2 regions of the Shewanella sp. YQ_9 genome follow, and region 1 is predicted to be linked to the other one. Evidence: predicted binding sites of a transcription regulator. Region 1 holds the regulator's gene; the other holds the start of a gene.

The links. The regulator MetJ, encoded in region 1, represses methionine synthesis genes. The targets are predictions, from matches to a motif close to TAGACGTCTAGACGTCTA.
Region 2: a site for MetJ is predicted at 6,383-6,400, ahead of metE (5-methyltetrahydropteroyltriglutamate--homocysteine S-methyltransferase). Genes of this name have one in related genera too.

What each region holds. Positions count from the first base shown of each region.
Region 1 is NZ_JBICJO010000076.1:123,510-130,955, forward strand. It holds gene ACF8D4_RS21200 (conjugal transfer protein TraF) at 1-600, shown strand, start outside; gene ACF8D4_RS21205 (sulfite exporter TauE/SafE family protein) at 603-1,346, opposite strand; gene metJ (met regulon transcriptional regulator MetJ) at 1,423-1,737, opposite strand; gene metB (cystathionine gamma-synthase) at 1,953-3,113, shown strand; gene ACF8D4_RS21220 (bifunctional aspartate kinase/homoserine dehydrogenase II) at 3,130-5,523, shown strand; gene metF (methylenetetrahydrofolate reductase) at 6,777-7,446, shown strand, end outside.
Region 2 is NZ_JBICJO010000011.1:27,486-34,931, reverse strand. It holds gene ACF8D4_RS02980 (tetratricopeptide repeat-containing diguanylate cyclase) at 1-1,139, shown strand, start outside; gene ACF8D4_RS02975 (substrate-binding periplasmic protein) at 1,163-1,984, opposite strand; gene queG (tRNA epoxyqueuosine(34) reductase QueG) at 2,110-3,291, shown strand; gene ACF8D4_RS02965 (dodecin) at 3,300-3,503, opposite strand; gene ACF8D4_RS02960 (hypothetical protein) at 3,636-3,962, shown strand; gene metE (5-methyltetrahydropteroyltriglutamate--homocysteine S-methyltransferase) at 4,037-6,307, opposite strand; gene ACF8D4_RS02950 (LysR family transcriptional regulator) at 6,473-7,375, shown strand; gene ACF8D4_RS02945 (HDOD domain-containing protein) at 7,424-7,446, opposite strand, start outside.

The sequences.
Region 1 (7,446 bases):
GCCGTGAGCTATCCGCTATCTATCGTCAATATGCCGGTGACAGTGGGAGTTACACCCAAGCTGCAACGGTTGGACAGTTTTAACTATGCCGTCAGCGCCAACAACTTCGATGCCGATGACTTCAACGATGATGATTATCGAAGCGATGACACAGGCTTTAACCTGGATATCGGTCTGGCATTCCAGCCATTGGATGGTTTGGTTATCGGTGTCAGTGGTCGCAACCTCATCAAGCGGGACTTAAGCAGCATAGAGGCCGGCGGCGTGCAGCTTACCTATCAGGTGAAACCTATGGTTACCGCAGGGGTGGCCTATGACTGGGCGGCCTTTTCGCTCAGCAGCGACTTGGATCTTACCGACAACGACAAGTTTGCCGAGCTTGAGGGCAGCCGCTATTGGCGTTTAGGCGGTGAATACCGGCCTGCTGACTGGGTTGCTTTACGGCTCGGTTATCGCCAGGATCTCAATGATCACACCGCCGATCTTTATTCACTCGGGACAGGGTTCGCCATAGGCAACAGTTTCCGGCTGGATCTCACCGGCATGTTTGGCAGCGATGACGCCATAGGCGGCGTACTGCAAACCAGCTATCACTTCTAAAACTAACCGTTGATGAGCGCCAGGCTTGATTTGATGGTCAGCAACAGGGCGCTCAACGCGCACAGCGCCAGCGTCAGGACTCGGGTCTTCTCTTTATCCACCCGGCCCACCAAGCGGCCAGCCACCAGAAAACCGAGAAATACCGAAGGCAGCAGCAACAGCGAAAGCCATAGGTGCCTCAGGGTCAAGAGGCCAAAACAGCCGAGAATAATCAAGGCTATCAATGAGCTGAAGATGAAGAAGGCCGACAGCGCTGCGCGGAACTGACTGGCATCCTTACCCGCCAGCAGTAGGGCCATCGGCGGTCCGCCTATGGCGGCCACGGTACCGAAGATCCCGGAAAATATCCCGGCGATAAACAGGCTGAGGCGGTTGATCTTGATGCTGTACTTTCTAAGGCTGAGGAATACGGCTACGGCCACAATCAGGGCTATGGTCAAGCCCAGAATAGGCTGCGGCGCCAGCAACAGCAGGGTGGCGCCAATCAGGCCGCCGGGGAGCCTCCCCAACAAGGCATATTGCAGGCCGTTGAATTCCAGGTGGCCACGCTCGCGTACCAGTGTCAGCAGGGCGATGGAAAACCCCATGGCGATAACAGGGGCAGGAACCAGTTCCGGATCGACGATATACAGCAAAGGTGTGGCTACCACGGCCAAGCCAAAGCCTATCAACGACTGGGTCAGGGCGCCGGTAAATATGATCAGGGACGCCAGTAGCAGGGTGACGGGATCTATCAGTGACAACATTCGCAAGCCCCAAAAAAGACAAGGATCGCACCGCGATCCTTGTTCAACTATAAGGTAATTCTGAGGGACAACACACTTACTCCATGTCTTCCCATTCTATGCCCATGGCATCCATCATGCGCTTGGCCTCTTCCGGGATGCTGTCGGGTTTGTCTTTGGACAAATCCCCATCGTTGGGCAGTGGCTGGCCGGTATAGGCATGCAGGAAGGCTTCGCACAGCAGTTCGCTGTTTGTGGCGTGCCGCAGGTTGTTTACCTGGCGCCGGGTGCGCTCATCGGTCAATACTTTCAGCACCTTCAACGGAATAGAGACAGTGATTTTTTTCACTTGCTCGTTCTTCTTGCCGTGTTCGGCATAAGGGCTGATGTATTCGCCATTCCATTCAGTCATTGATTCACCTGTGATCTCACTAATTCGCAGCAGATTTTAAACCCTTACAGGATACAGTCAAATGATTGCCTGCAAAATCTGTGCAATATGAACAGAAATCCATACATTTGGACGTCCAAACGTCTTGATGCCTATTGACGGCTGGATGGTCATTGGTTAGATTTAGACGTCCAGACATCTTTATGGTGTCGAACCTCAGCATTCAGGAGTCGATTATGACAGAGCGGCGATTAGCAACCACAGCGGTCCGGCAGGGCATCGAATCAGACAGCCAGCACGGGGCCGTGGTGCCACCCATCTATCTGTCGACCAACTATGCCTTTGATGGCCACACTCAGCCAAGAGCCTTTGATTACAGCCGCTCGGGTAATCCTACCCGCTCCATTCTGGGGGATGCCTTGGGGGAGCTGGAACAGGGCTGCAGTGCGGCAATCACAGCGACCGGCATGGCGGCCATTACTCTGGTGGTCAACCTGCTGGGGCCGGATGACCTCTTGTTGGTGCCCCATGACTGTTATGGCGGTAGCTATAGGCTGTTCACCAATCTGGCTGCCAAGGGCCAGTTTCGCTTGCAGGTTTTGGATCAAACCGACCCGCAAGCACTCGCCGCTGCCCTGGCGCAAAAGCCGCGCATGGTGTGGCTCGAGACGCCGTCCAATCCGCTGCTGCGGGTAGTGGATATTGCCGCTATTGCCGAGGCGGCCCACCAGCAGGGCGCATTGGTGGTGGTTGACAACACTTTTTTGTCGCCGGCGCTGCAACAGCCTTTGCTGTTGGGGGCCGATATAGTGGTGCACTCGACCACTAAATACATCAATGGCCACAGCGATGTGGTGGGCGGCGCCGTGATTGCCAAAGATCCTGAACTGGCAGAGCAGCTGCACTGGTGGTCCAACACGCTCGGGCTGAGCGGTGGCGCCTTCGACAGTTACCTGACCCTGCGTGGCCTGCGCACTCTGGCGCTGAGGATCCGCGAGCATCAGGCCAATGCCGAGCGCATAGTGGCGCTGCTGAGCCAGAGTCCCGTGGTAGACAAAGTTTACTATCCGGGGCTTAAGAGCCACCCAGGTCATGAGATTGCCGCCAGGCAGCAGAGTGGCTTTGGCGCTATGCTGAGTTTTGAACTCAAGGGTGATGAGGCGCAGGTGGTTGCCTTCCTCGGCGCGCTCAGGCTGTTTTCCGTGGCCGAGAGCCTGGGAGGGGTTGAGAGCCTGGTGGCCGTGCCCGCCACCATGACCCACAGAGCCATGGCGTGTGATGCTCGCGCCGAAGCCGGTATTAAAGACACGCTTATCCGCTTGTCTGTGGGCATAGAGGATGGCCGGGATCTGCTGGATGATATCGCCGCCGGATTGGCTGCAGCCGCAAACTGTTGAATTGAAGGAGCTTGAGATGGCACGTTGTCACCTACATAAGTTTGGCGGTTCCAGTCTCGCCGATGCCGATTGCTACCGACGGGTCGCCCATATTTTGCTGACCCATGGTCATGCCGATGATCTTGTAGTGGTTTCCGCCGCAGGCAAGAGTACCAATTTTCTCTATAAACTGCTGAACCTGAAGGAGTCTGGCGCTCTGTGGCAAGAAGAGCTGCAGGTGCTTGTCGGTTATCAGCAGAATCTGATTGAACAGCTGCTGGGCAATGAACAGGCACGTCAACTGCGGGAGCGTCTGTCTACAGATAAGGCGCAACTGGCCAGTTTGTTGTCCTTGCCTGAACTCAGCGAATACCAATGCAATCAGGTGGTGGGTTTCGGTGAACGCTGGTCGGCCAGACTGATGGCGGCGCTACTGAGGGAGTCCGGTGTCGCCGCTTCCCATGTGGATGCCCGCAGTTTGTTGATTGCCGATGAGGGCGCAGTACCCAGGATTCGCCTCGATGAGTCCCGTGAAAGGGTGCAGCGACTGCTGGCCGAGCATCCCGATGAGCGCCTGGTGATCACCGGCTTTATCTGCGCCAATAGCCAAGGCGAAACTCTGTTGCTTGGTCGCAACGGCTCCGACTTCAGTGCCACCCTGATAGCCAGCCTGGCCGATATCGACAGGGTGACTATCTGGACAGATGTCGAAGGGGTGTTCAATGCCGATCCCAACAAGATTGCCGATGCCAGGCTGCTGAGCAGTATGTCGCTGGCTGAGGCCGACCGCCTGGCGCGGCTCGGCTCCCCGGTACTGCATTGCCGTACCCTGCAGCCGCTGTTTGATACCGAGGTCAGTCTGGCGGTGCGTTCTAGCTACGCCTCGCATACCGACTTTACCCTTATAGCTCCCAAGAGTGATGCCGCAAGCGCCCCTGTGGTGACCAATCTCAATCAGGTGTCCCTCTTGAGCCTGGAGTTCAATGGCACCCAGGCTCAGACGCTCGATGCGCTCAATGAGGCGGGTTTGACCCCGCTGGCCTACTGGTCTCAGGGGCAACACAAACTGGAGCTGGCCTATACTCCCGAATTATCCCGCCAAGTCTGGCAGTTACTGGAAGCGCAGACATCCGAGCTCAAAATTCAAAGCATTACCGAGGACAGAGAGCTTGGGCTGGTGGCCCTGGTAAGCAGTGGCGCCGGCAGTTATCGCCGCAGCTTTGCCCGCTTGCTGAGCCGTGAAGCGCGACCTCTGTATCAGGACCAACTCAGCCTGGTCACCCTGGTGCCCAAATCGCAGGTGAACCTGCTGACCCAGAAGGTGCACAGGCGCTGCGCCGGCCCCCGCAAACGCATAGGCGTTATTCTGCTGGGGGTGGGTAACATAGGCGAAGCCTGGGTGGAGTTGTTCGGCCGAGCCCGCGACGGCCTCAAACGTGAGCTGGAGGCCAGTGTTGAACTCCTGGGCTTGGCGAGTTCGAGCCGTGCCTGGATCTGCAATGAAGGGATCTTTGGGGAAGACTGGCAGGCAAGGTTTGAAGCCGATGCTACCCCTTGGCAGTATGAACATCTGTTCGAACAGCTTGCGTTGCTACAAGCCGATGAACTGGTGGCGCTGGATATCAGTGCCAGCGCCGGACTGACACTGCAGTATCCTGAGTTTTTTGCCCGTGGCATTCATATGGTCAGTGCCAACAAGCTGGCCGGCTCCGGGCCATTGCCTTTCTACCGCGAGCTGAAACAGCAACTGGGTAACCGCCGACTGTTTTGGCGTTACAACGCCAGTTGCGGCGCCGGGCTGCCGGTGCAGCACGCGCTCAATGATTTGCACAACAGCGGCGACAGGGTAGAGGCTGTCGGCGGTATCTTCTCTGGCACGCTCTGCTGGTTGTTTGAGCATTTCGATGGCATCAAACCTTTCTCCGAGCTGGTGTTGCAGGCCAAAGAGCTGGGGATCACTGAGCCGGATCCCAGGGACGATCTTTCCGGGCGTGACATGCAGCGCAAGCTGTTGATTTTGGCTCGTGAAATAGGTCTGGAACTGGAGCTTGAAGATATTCGCTTAAGCTCTCTGGTGCCTGAGGCGCTGGCCGACATTCCGCTGGATGAGTTCTTGCAGCGGATCCCCGAATTGGATGCCACTCTCGCGCAGCAGTTTGCCGCCGCGGCCGAGCAAAACAAGGTGCTGCGCTATGTGGCTTCATTGGAGCAGCAAGATGGCCAGGTTAATGCCGAAGTCTCTCTGCAATGGGTCGAGCGTCAGCATCCATACGCCAATCTGACCCCGGGAGATAATGTGTTTGTCATCCGCTCGGCCTTCTACCAGGGTAATCCGCTGATCATTCGCGGCCCAGGTGCCGGCAGGGAAGTGACTGCCGCGGCAGTACAGTCGGATCTGGTGCAGATCTGTCGCGATCTGCTGCAGGAGTAGGACTGGTATTAGCGTCATATTTGAAGCTGGTGGGCTCTTGGCTAGGAAAAGCCTGTGTGAGTGGCCGTTCTCGGACGTGCTGTCCTTCACTGTATTCGGGCTTTCAGTCTATCCGCACCGCGGGTGACGGGCTTGCGGTTTAGCTGGAAGCTGAGATCAAGTTTATTGGTGAGCTTTGGCTTAAAGCCATGCTAGCCGCTGTGCCAGCGGCGTAAAGTCGTGGTGTAAATGCCTCCATGCATAAGGGCCAGTTCGCCATCCCTGGCTCTCGCTCGAAAGCACGTTGCTACGCAACTCTCGCCAAACCACACCGGGCAAGGGGCTTTGCTTGTCCAAAGCCCCTTGCATCCCCAAGGACACCCCCGACGTAGCCGAAACCCCCGCTGGCTTATGAAGCACATTGGCTACACTCAGGACTCGCATCCTTGCTCGACCTTCGAGCCTCGACATCCCTGTCTCGGCTACGCCAATTTGCAACAACGCCCGCGGCGGCTCCGAAGGGGGAATTGGTGCGATTCTTTCCACACAGAGTTGTTTTAAGCTGCAGATATACACCTATTTTCTAGGCATAGGCGGAACTGTGACCGTCGAAAACAAGGATGTTTTCGTCGAGGCTACATGGACGTATTCACGCCGTGTCACAGGCTCGCCTGTGCATAAGCCTGCGGCAGGCAATGGGAGACATCCGTTGCTGGAAGTTCAATCTATGTTATTTGGCTATTTTGAGCTGAAAACAATGATAGCCGCTGTTCCAGCGGCGTAAAGTCGTGGAGCTTCGCCCCACACCCGAGGAAAGGGGGCTGTATCGACTCGCCCCCTTTCCAAACCCCCTGCGACCCGCGACGCAGCGGAAACCCCCTTGTGCTTATGATGCCAATTCGCTATCGCGCCAGACGCTCATCCCTGATTCGACTGGCGCTGCTTCGGCATCCATGCCTCGCTACGCGATTGTCATCAACGCCCTGCGGCCGCTTCGAGCGGGAGTCGGTGTAATTCTGTGATAATTGAGTTGTTCTAAGTTACCTATATACCCAAAGATATACGCTCATTTTCCAGGCACAGGATCACCTGTGCGAAAGCTCTCTCCAGGCGTAAAGCCGAGGCTTTGCAGAAACACTCATTAGTGGCTTTTATACTGATTAAGATAAATACACCTTTGAAGCCATCTTTGGGCTTGACTTCAATGACAGTTTCTCTAGTATGTGGACATATAGACGTCCAAACGTCCAGATAGACAGTTGAGGGAGTTTTTAATGGCTTTTCATCACGCACAACATGCGCACTCGCTGAACCAGAGCTTGTCCGAGCTCAACGGCGACATCAATGTTTCTTTCGAGTTCTTTCCACCCTCAACGCCTGAGATGGAAACCTTGTTGTGGAACTCAATTCAGCGCCTGGAGCCACTGAATCCCAAGTTTGTTTCTGTCACCTATGGTGCCAACTCAGGAGTGCGGGATCGCACTCACAGCGTGATCGAGCGGATCCAGCAGGAAACCGAGCTGGTGGCGGCGCCGCACCTGACGCTGGTGGATGCCAGTGATGAAGAGTTACTGGAGTTGGCGCGTCATTACTGGAACAGCGGCATTCGCAACATAGTGGCGCTGCGGGGCGATCTGCCGGAAGGCAGCCCCAAGCCGACACGTTTTGCCTCAGATCTAGTGCGTTTGCTGCGCTCGGTCGCCGACTTTGATATTTCGGTGGCTGCCTATCCTGAGGTGCATCCGGATGCAGCCAATGCCCAGGCTGACCTTATCAACCTGAAGCGCAAGATTGAGGCCGGTGCCAGCCGTGCCATTACCCAGTTTTTCTTCGATGTGGAGTCTTATCTCAGGTTCCGCGACCGTTGTGTGGCCGCCGGCATTGATGTGGAAATTGTTCCCGGGATATTGCCTGTGGGCAACTTCAACCAGCTCAAGCGTTTCG
Region 2 (7,446 bases), on a different contig from region 1:
ATTTTGAAGGCGCCGTGGCCAAGTTCCAACAATCATACGACTATCTCAAGCAGCAAGGAGTCACGGTGGAAGCCGCGGGAGTCTCGGTCAATATGGCCGGCTCCCTGTTGAAGCTCGGCAGAGTCGAAGACGCCAAACAGGCGCTGGAGCGTGCCAGGCCATTTGTGACTGAGCAGATGGGTGGCTTCTACAGCTTTATGCAACTCTACAGCGCCGATGTGCTGTTGCGCCAAGGCCAGCCTGAACAGGCGATGGCCCCCTTGATCAAGGCCGAAAAAAGTTTCAGGAATATCAACAATGATCGCGGCTTGGCCGAACTCTACCTGCTCAAGAGCGAAGTATTTGCCGCCCAAGGGCTATGGCAGGAATCGCTCAAAGTGCTCAGGCTGTATATCGCCCTGCACCACGAGCTGGATAACAAACTGCAATCTTACCGCACCACAGAGATGCGTACCCGCTTCAATGCCGATCGCATGGCAAAAGAAAACCAACGTCTGCTGGAAAGCGAACGCCTGAAAGAGCAAGAGGTGCAGATACTGCAGCAAAACCGTCTGTTGCAGTTGGCTGTGCTGGTTCTGGCCAGCATCATTATCATAATCACTGCGGTGATGGCCTTTAAGCAGACCAGTAAATCACGCAAATTCCAGAAGATAGCCCATACGGATCACCTCACCCAATTGGCGAACCGGCGTTATACCTATCACAAGGGTGAAGCTATGTTCAATCAGGCGCGAGATAGCGACACGCCTTTTTCACTTGTGTTGTTTGATGCCGATAACTTCAAGGATATCAATGATCAGTTTGGTCACGATGGTGGCGATAAGGTCTTACAACATCTGGCAAGTCTGAGCCAAACCCTGATCCGCGAACAAGATCTGCTGGGGCGGATTGGCGGTGAAGAGTTTCTGCTGTTGTTGCCGGAAACAGCCCATGAAGAGTGTTTAAAAATCGCCGAGCGTCTGCGCCAAACCATAGCCGAATCACGCCCGGAAGGGCTAGTCGGTGAGCCCAGAGTAACGATAAGTGCCGGGGTAGCGACTCTGGGTGAGGAACTGCAGTTCTCCGAGCTGTTGAAACAGGCCGATGATGCCCTCTATTGCGCCAAGAATCGAGGTCGCAACCGGGTCGAAACCGCCTGAATGAGCACAGTGGTTATTGCAAATCACTGAACGCGCCAGAGCACTTCCGCCTGACGTAAAGAGGGCTCGGCACCAAACCACTTATGGTAGAGCGCGTCAAATTCGCCCGTTTTCTGCAATGCCAATAGCGCCTTGTGCCAGGCTTCGACCCGTTCAGGAGACGTACCGTCGGAGAACGCCAAATAGAGGCGCAAGTGCGCCAGTTCCAATACGGGGCGCACCGCCGCCTGTGTCTGGCCCAATTGTCGCAAGACGCCCTGAACCGCGATATCCGCCTGACACCAATAACGCACCCGCTTATGCAACAACTGCCTGGCCGAATACTGAGGAAAACCTGAGTTCAGTAACTGCTCATCCGGAACAGACTTCAACAAGATCTGCGCCGGGGAGTTGCGGTAAAGGGCAATATTACCCACCGCTACCGCATGTGACAGGTCTGCCGGGGTAAAATCATCATCCATGCGGGCATAGAGCTGAATGCGGGTTTCGGCAATAGGGCCAACAAAATCAAATTCCTGCCGCCGCTGTTCATTAATGGAAGTGGCAAACAGCAAGACGTTAGGCTCCTGGTTTGCGATATTCATCGCCCTGGCCCAAGGCAACACTTCTATCACAGGCTCTTTGTCAGAGGCAGCCACCTGATGGTGCAAGGCCCTCACCAGGGCCACCGCATAACCATCAACGCGACCATGGCGCTCATAGCTCATGGGAGGCCAGGTTTCGGTCAGCAGCCTGAGTGCGGGCGGCTCGGCCTCAGTAGGCTCGTTACCGGCCAAAGCCAAGTTGGCAAAGCTACAACAGAACACTATCACGCAGCCCCTGAGCAAGGTTTCGATTCCCGGCATATACTCTCCCCCCTCAATTTCTTCAAGCATAGCACCGACAACAGTCGAAATCGCCGTTTACGGCAACTGTGAGCAATTCTGCTTTACTGATATAATCATGGCTTTTCCCCGGTCAGCCTCTGTTCATGTCAGCTTCTCAACCACCACAATTTGATCCCGGTATGCTTGGCAAGCTTGCCCGCAACATAAAAGCCTGGGGCAAAGAGCTGGGTTTTGCTCAAGTGGGAATAACGGATACAGATCTCAGCCGCGAAGAGCCCAGGCTACAGGCCTGGCTCGATAAGGGCTATCACGGTGAGATGGGCTATATGGCCAGCCACGGTATGATGCGGGCCCGCCCGGCCGAACTGCATCCCGGCACTTTAAGAGTCATCTCAGTACGGATGGACTACTTACCGCCACAAGCCGGGTTTGCCCTCAATCTCAAAGACCCTAACCTTGGCTATATCTCCCGTTATGCCGGCGGCCGCGACTATCACAAGCTGATGCGTAATCGCTTGAAAAAGTTGGGCGAGCGCATAGATGAAGCGCTCAAAACCCTGCAACTTGAAGGCTGTGGCTTTCGGCCCTTCGTCGACTCGGCTCCCATTCTGGAACGGCCGCTGGCAGAAAAGGCCGGGATCGGCTGGACAGGTAAACACTCACTGATCCTCAACCATGAGGCCGGCAGTTGGTTTTTCCTCGGAGAGCTGCTGGTGAACCTGCCGCTGCCCATGGATGTCGCCACAGCCGGAGGCTGCAACACCTGCGTCGCCTGCATCACAAGTTGCCCAACCGGCGCCATAGTCGAGCCTTATGTGGTCGATGGGCGCCGCTGTATCTCCTACCTCACCATAGAGCTGGCCGGCAGCATTCCACTGGAGTTTCGGCCACTGCTCGGCAATCGCATCTACGGCTGTGATGACTGCCAGCTGGTATGCCCCATCAACCGCGCCGCGCCTTTGACCACAGAGACTGACTTTCATCTAAGGCCACAACTGAAGCAACCCAAACTGCTGGAGCTGTTTGCCTGGAGCGAGACCGAGTTTTTGAAAAACACCGAAGGCAGCGCCATTCGTCGCATAGGCCATGAACGCTGGCTGCGCAATATTGCGGTGGCACTGGGCAATGCGCCCGGCAGTGAAACCATAGTTGCTGCCTTGCAGGAGCGACTGACAGATGCCTCTGAACTGGTCGCAGAACACATAGAGTGGGCACTGGCGCAGCAGGCAGAAAAACTCAGCGCCAACGACACAGCGCCCATTCCCGCCCGCAAGACGGGGCGCCTGATCCGGATAGTGGAAAAGGGTTTGCCAAGAGACGCCTGAATTCAAGCCTAATCCAGGGTAAAACCCACCTTGATGGTGACCTGCCAATGAGCGATAACACCGGCCTCCAGATGTCCGCGGGTATCTATCACTTCAAACCAACGCAGATTGTGCAGCGACTGACTGGCCGCAGCGATGGCATTCTTGACCGCTTCGTCCGAGCTGATGGGGGATGAACCTGTCAGTTCTATTATCTTGTATACATGGCTCATGGGGCTTCTCCTGATAGTTATCTGAGTCCGGTTGGTGACCTGAGTATAGACAGAAATGGCCGATGGCATATTTCCCTTGGTTTCTGTATATTTCTCAGTTGGATAACCATCAGAAAAAATCAAGGGATTGCCATGCAATTAAAACATTCAGGTCCAGGGATAGCCTCATTTGTCACCAGCATATTGAGTGGAATAGCCCTGTTTATTACTTTTATTGTTGCCGGAACCCTGGAAACAACAACACCGGGCGGCATGGATGAAAACTCCATGGAAGCGGTTCTTGTGGGGTTAATGATCATCTTTATGATGTTGGTCTGTCTGGTGTCTTTGGGGTTGGGTATTGGTGGCCTGGTACAAAAAGAGCGCCAGAAAATCTTCGCCATTCTGGGCACAATCTTTTCAAGCTTGATCATCCTGGGCACTGTGGGCCTGATGATACTGGGAATAAGCATGAGTTGAATCTTTACCGCGTTGAAGTCAATCAACATCAGGGGCGCATTGCGCCCCTGACTATTATTAACCACAGAGTTTTATCACCCGAGTCGACGTCGCAACTCCCTGGTGGCATCAACCATGTTCTTCAAAGCCGGTTCGACTTCTTCCCAGTTACGGGTCTTCAAGCCGCAATCCGGGTTGACCCAGAGCTGACGCAGAGGAATTTTCTGCGCCGCCTTTTCAATCAGGCTTACCATGGCCTCCACTGTTGGAATATTGGGGGAGTGAATATCATAAACCCCAGGGCCGATTTCATTGGGATAGTCAAAGTCTTCGAAGGCATTCAACAACTCCATCCTTGAGCGCGATGTTTCTATGGTGATCACATCGGCATCCATGGCGGCAATTGCCGCAATAGTGTCGTTGAATTCGCTGTAGCACATATGGGTGTGAATTTGGGTCTCGTCTCTGACACCGGCGGCGCTGAGCTTGAAAGCGGCCACGGCCCAATCGAGATAATGGGCCCAATCGCTGCGTTTAAGCGGCAAGCCTTCCCTAAAAGCCGGTTCATCAATCTGGATAATGCCTATGCCCGCCTGCTCCAATGCCACCACTTCATCGCGTATCGCCAGGGCCAACTGAGTCGCTATCTGTTCGCGGCTGATATCCTCGCGGGCAAAGGACCAATGCAATATAGTCACGGGACCGGTCAGCATGCCTTTCACCGGCTTGTCGGTAAGACTCTGGGCATATTCGGCCCAGTCAACTGTCATCGCCTTGGGACGGGTCACATCGGCGTAGATCAGCGGTGGCTTGACGCAGCGGGAACCATAGCTCTGCACCCAGCCATGTTTGGTAAAACCAACACCGTTTAGCTGTTCACCAAAGTATTCCACCATGTCGTTGCGCTCGGCTTCACCGTGTACCAGCACATCTATTCCCAGCTTGAGCTGACGTTCTATGGTATCTCGGGTCACCTGTTGCAGTTGCTCTGTGTACACAGCATCGTCCAACTCACCCTTGCGCCAGCGGCTGCGAAGGTTACGAATGGTTGCCGTTTGCGGGAATGAACCTATGGTAGTCGTCGGCAACAAAGGCAACTTGAACCTGGCCTGCTGGGCTTGTCTGCGCACCTCAAACTCATGGTTTCGGTCATAATCGGCCGCGCTCAGCGCATCGATTCTGGCACTGAGTTGTTGATTACGCCCCTGCGCCCTGGCCGCGCGCCGACTTCGGCAACGGGCGACCACAGCTTTGGCGCTTTCCGTCTCAGGCGCCGCCAAAAGCGCCTTGAGCTCCTGCAACTCGGTGAGTTTTTGCCTGGCGAATGCCAGCAGACTTTTAAGCTCGGGCGCCAGCACGGTCTCCACCTCAAGATCCACCGGGGTATGCAACAGGGAGCAGGAAGTGGCGAGCCAGAGCCTGTCTCCCAAATCACGCGCCAGTGGCGCCAACTGCTCGGCCACAAGATCCAGATCGGCGGCCCAGACGTTACGGCCACTGATTACCCCAACCGATAACACCTGTTCAGGCGCCAATGCCCCGACAAAGGCCTGCAACTGCTCGGGCGCGGTGACCAGATCCAGGTGAATACCCGCCACCGGCAGTGCCGACAACAGACTTTGATGATGGGCTACAGTGCCGTAATAGGTTGCCAGCAACAGCCTGAGCGGCGCCGACTTGAGCACGCCGTAGGCCTGATGGAAGGCCTGTTGCCAGTTGTTATCCAGCTCAAGTGCCAGCGCAGGTTCATCCAATTGCACCCATTCAACGCCCTGGGCGGCAAATCGGGCCAGAATGGCTTGATAACATTCAAGCAGCGCCGGCAGCAGTGTCAAACGGTCGAACTCTGAGCCCGCTGTCTTGGACAGATACAGGAAAGTGACCGGCCCCAAGAGTACCGGCTTGGCAGTGTGACCCAGCGCCTGAGCCTCGGTCACCTCTTCAAACAACTGTTCCCAGGCGATATCGAAGCGTTGATCTTCGCTGAGCTCAGGCACCAGATAATGGTAGTTGGTGTTGAAGTACTTGGTCATTTCAGACGCCGGTGCATGCTTGCCGCTGGGCGCTCGGCCACGGGCAATCCGGAACAGGGTATCGAGATTGACAGCGCCGCCGTCACGGTGACGCTCGGGGATTACCCCCAGAGTCGCACTAAGGGTCAGCACCTGATCATAGTAAGCAAAGTCACCGACCGGCAGCTGCGCCACCCCGGCATCGGCCTGCCACTGCCAGTGGGTACGCCTAAGCTCCCTGGCAACACTCTCTAATTCGGCCACGCTGGACTCACCGCGCCAATATTTCTCCAAAGCAAACTTGAGTTCACGTCGACGTCCGATACGGGGAAAGCCAAGACTATTTAATTGCATAATGTATACCATCCTCTATAAACTGTGCAGCAAGTGACTGGCGACGCCGAAACACAACAAATCAAACTGGGCGTCTGGACGTCTAGAAGTTTATTGTGCTAGTCTCAGCACAGGCAACCGAATTGAATTCAAGGGCAACATGAGCGGCATTCATGTGGAGAGGAAATGATAGAACTGAGACACCTTCGTACTCTGATAGCACTGAAAGAAAGTGGCAGTCTGGCCGGCGCGGCGAAGAAACGTTTTGTCACTCAATCGGCGCTGTCGCACCAGATTAAAGAGTTGGAGACCCGGATTAACTCCCAGGTATTTGTTCGCAAAAGCAAACCTCTGACCTTCACGCTTGAGGGCAGTCGCCTGCTGACCCTGGCAGAAGAGATACTGCCCCGGGTACAGGAAACCGAATTTGTGCTCAAACGCGGTCTATCTGGAAGCAGCGGTCCCTTGAAGGTGGGTATTGAGTGTCACAGCTGTTTTCGCTGGCTGATGCCTGTAATGGAAGCCTTTCATCAGTCTTATCCGGATGCCAATCTGGATCTCTCCAGCCGCCATCTGTTCGACTCTCTCAATGCGCTGGAAACCGGTGAGCTGGATATAGTGCTGACCTCAGATCCTGTGCCCGGCCATGCCCTTGCCTATCAGCATCTGTTTGATTTTGAAGTGAGACTGGTGATGGCCAAAGATCACCCTCTGGCAGGCAACAGCTATATTTTGCCGCAACAACTGGCCAGGGAACCTATTATCAGTTATCCGGTACCGCTGGAAAGGCTGGATATTTTCCGTCACTTCCTCGAGCCGGCCGGAGTGGTGCCCGGCCCACAAAAACGCTGTGATCTCACCAATGTGTTGCTGCAACGCATCGCCTGTAAAGAAGGGGTTGCGGCCTTGCCCAACTGGTCACTGACCGAAGCCCAGGGCTTGAGCCTGACCTCGGTGAAACTGGGGCAGGAAGGCCTGAAACGGCCGCTGTTCGGTGCCTACCGCCGCGACAGCAGCAATAGAGTGCAGCTGCAAAGGCTGCTGGAATTGATTGCCAAAGAGGGATTACAGCGTCAAGACAGACACTGACTGAGCGGCTGCCACCGTCCCTGAAAGTCGGCGGCAGTCACAAAGCATCTAGAGAGGATTCAGCAGCAGAC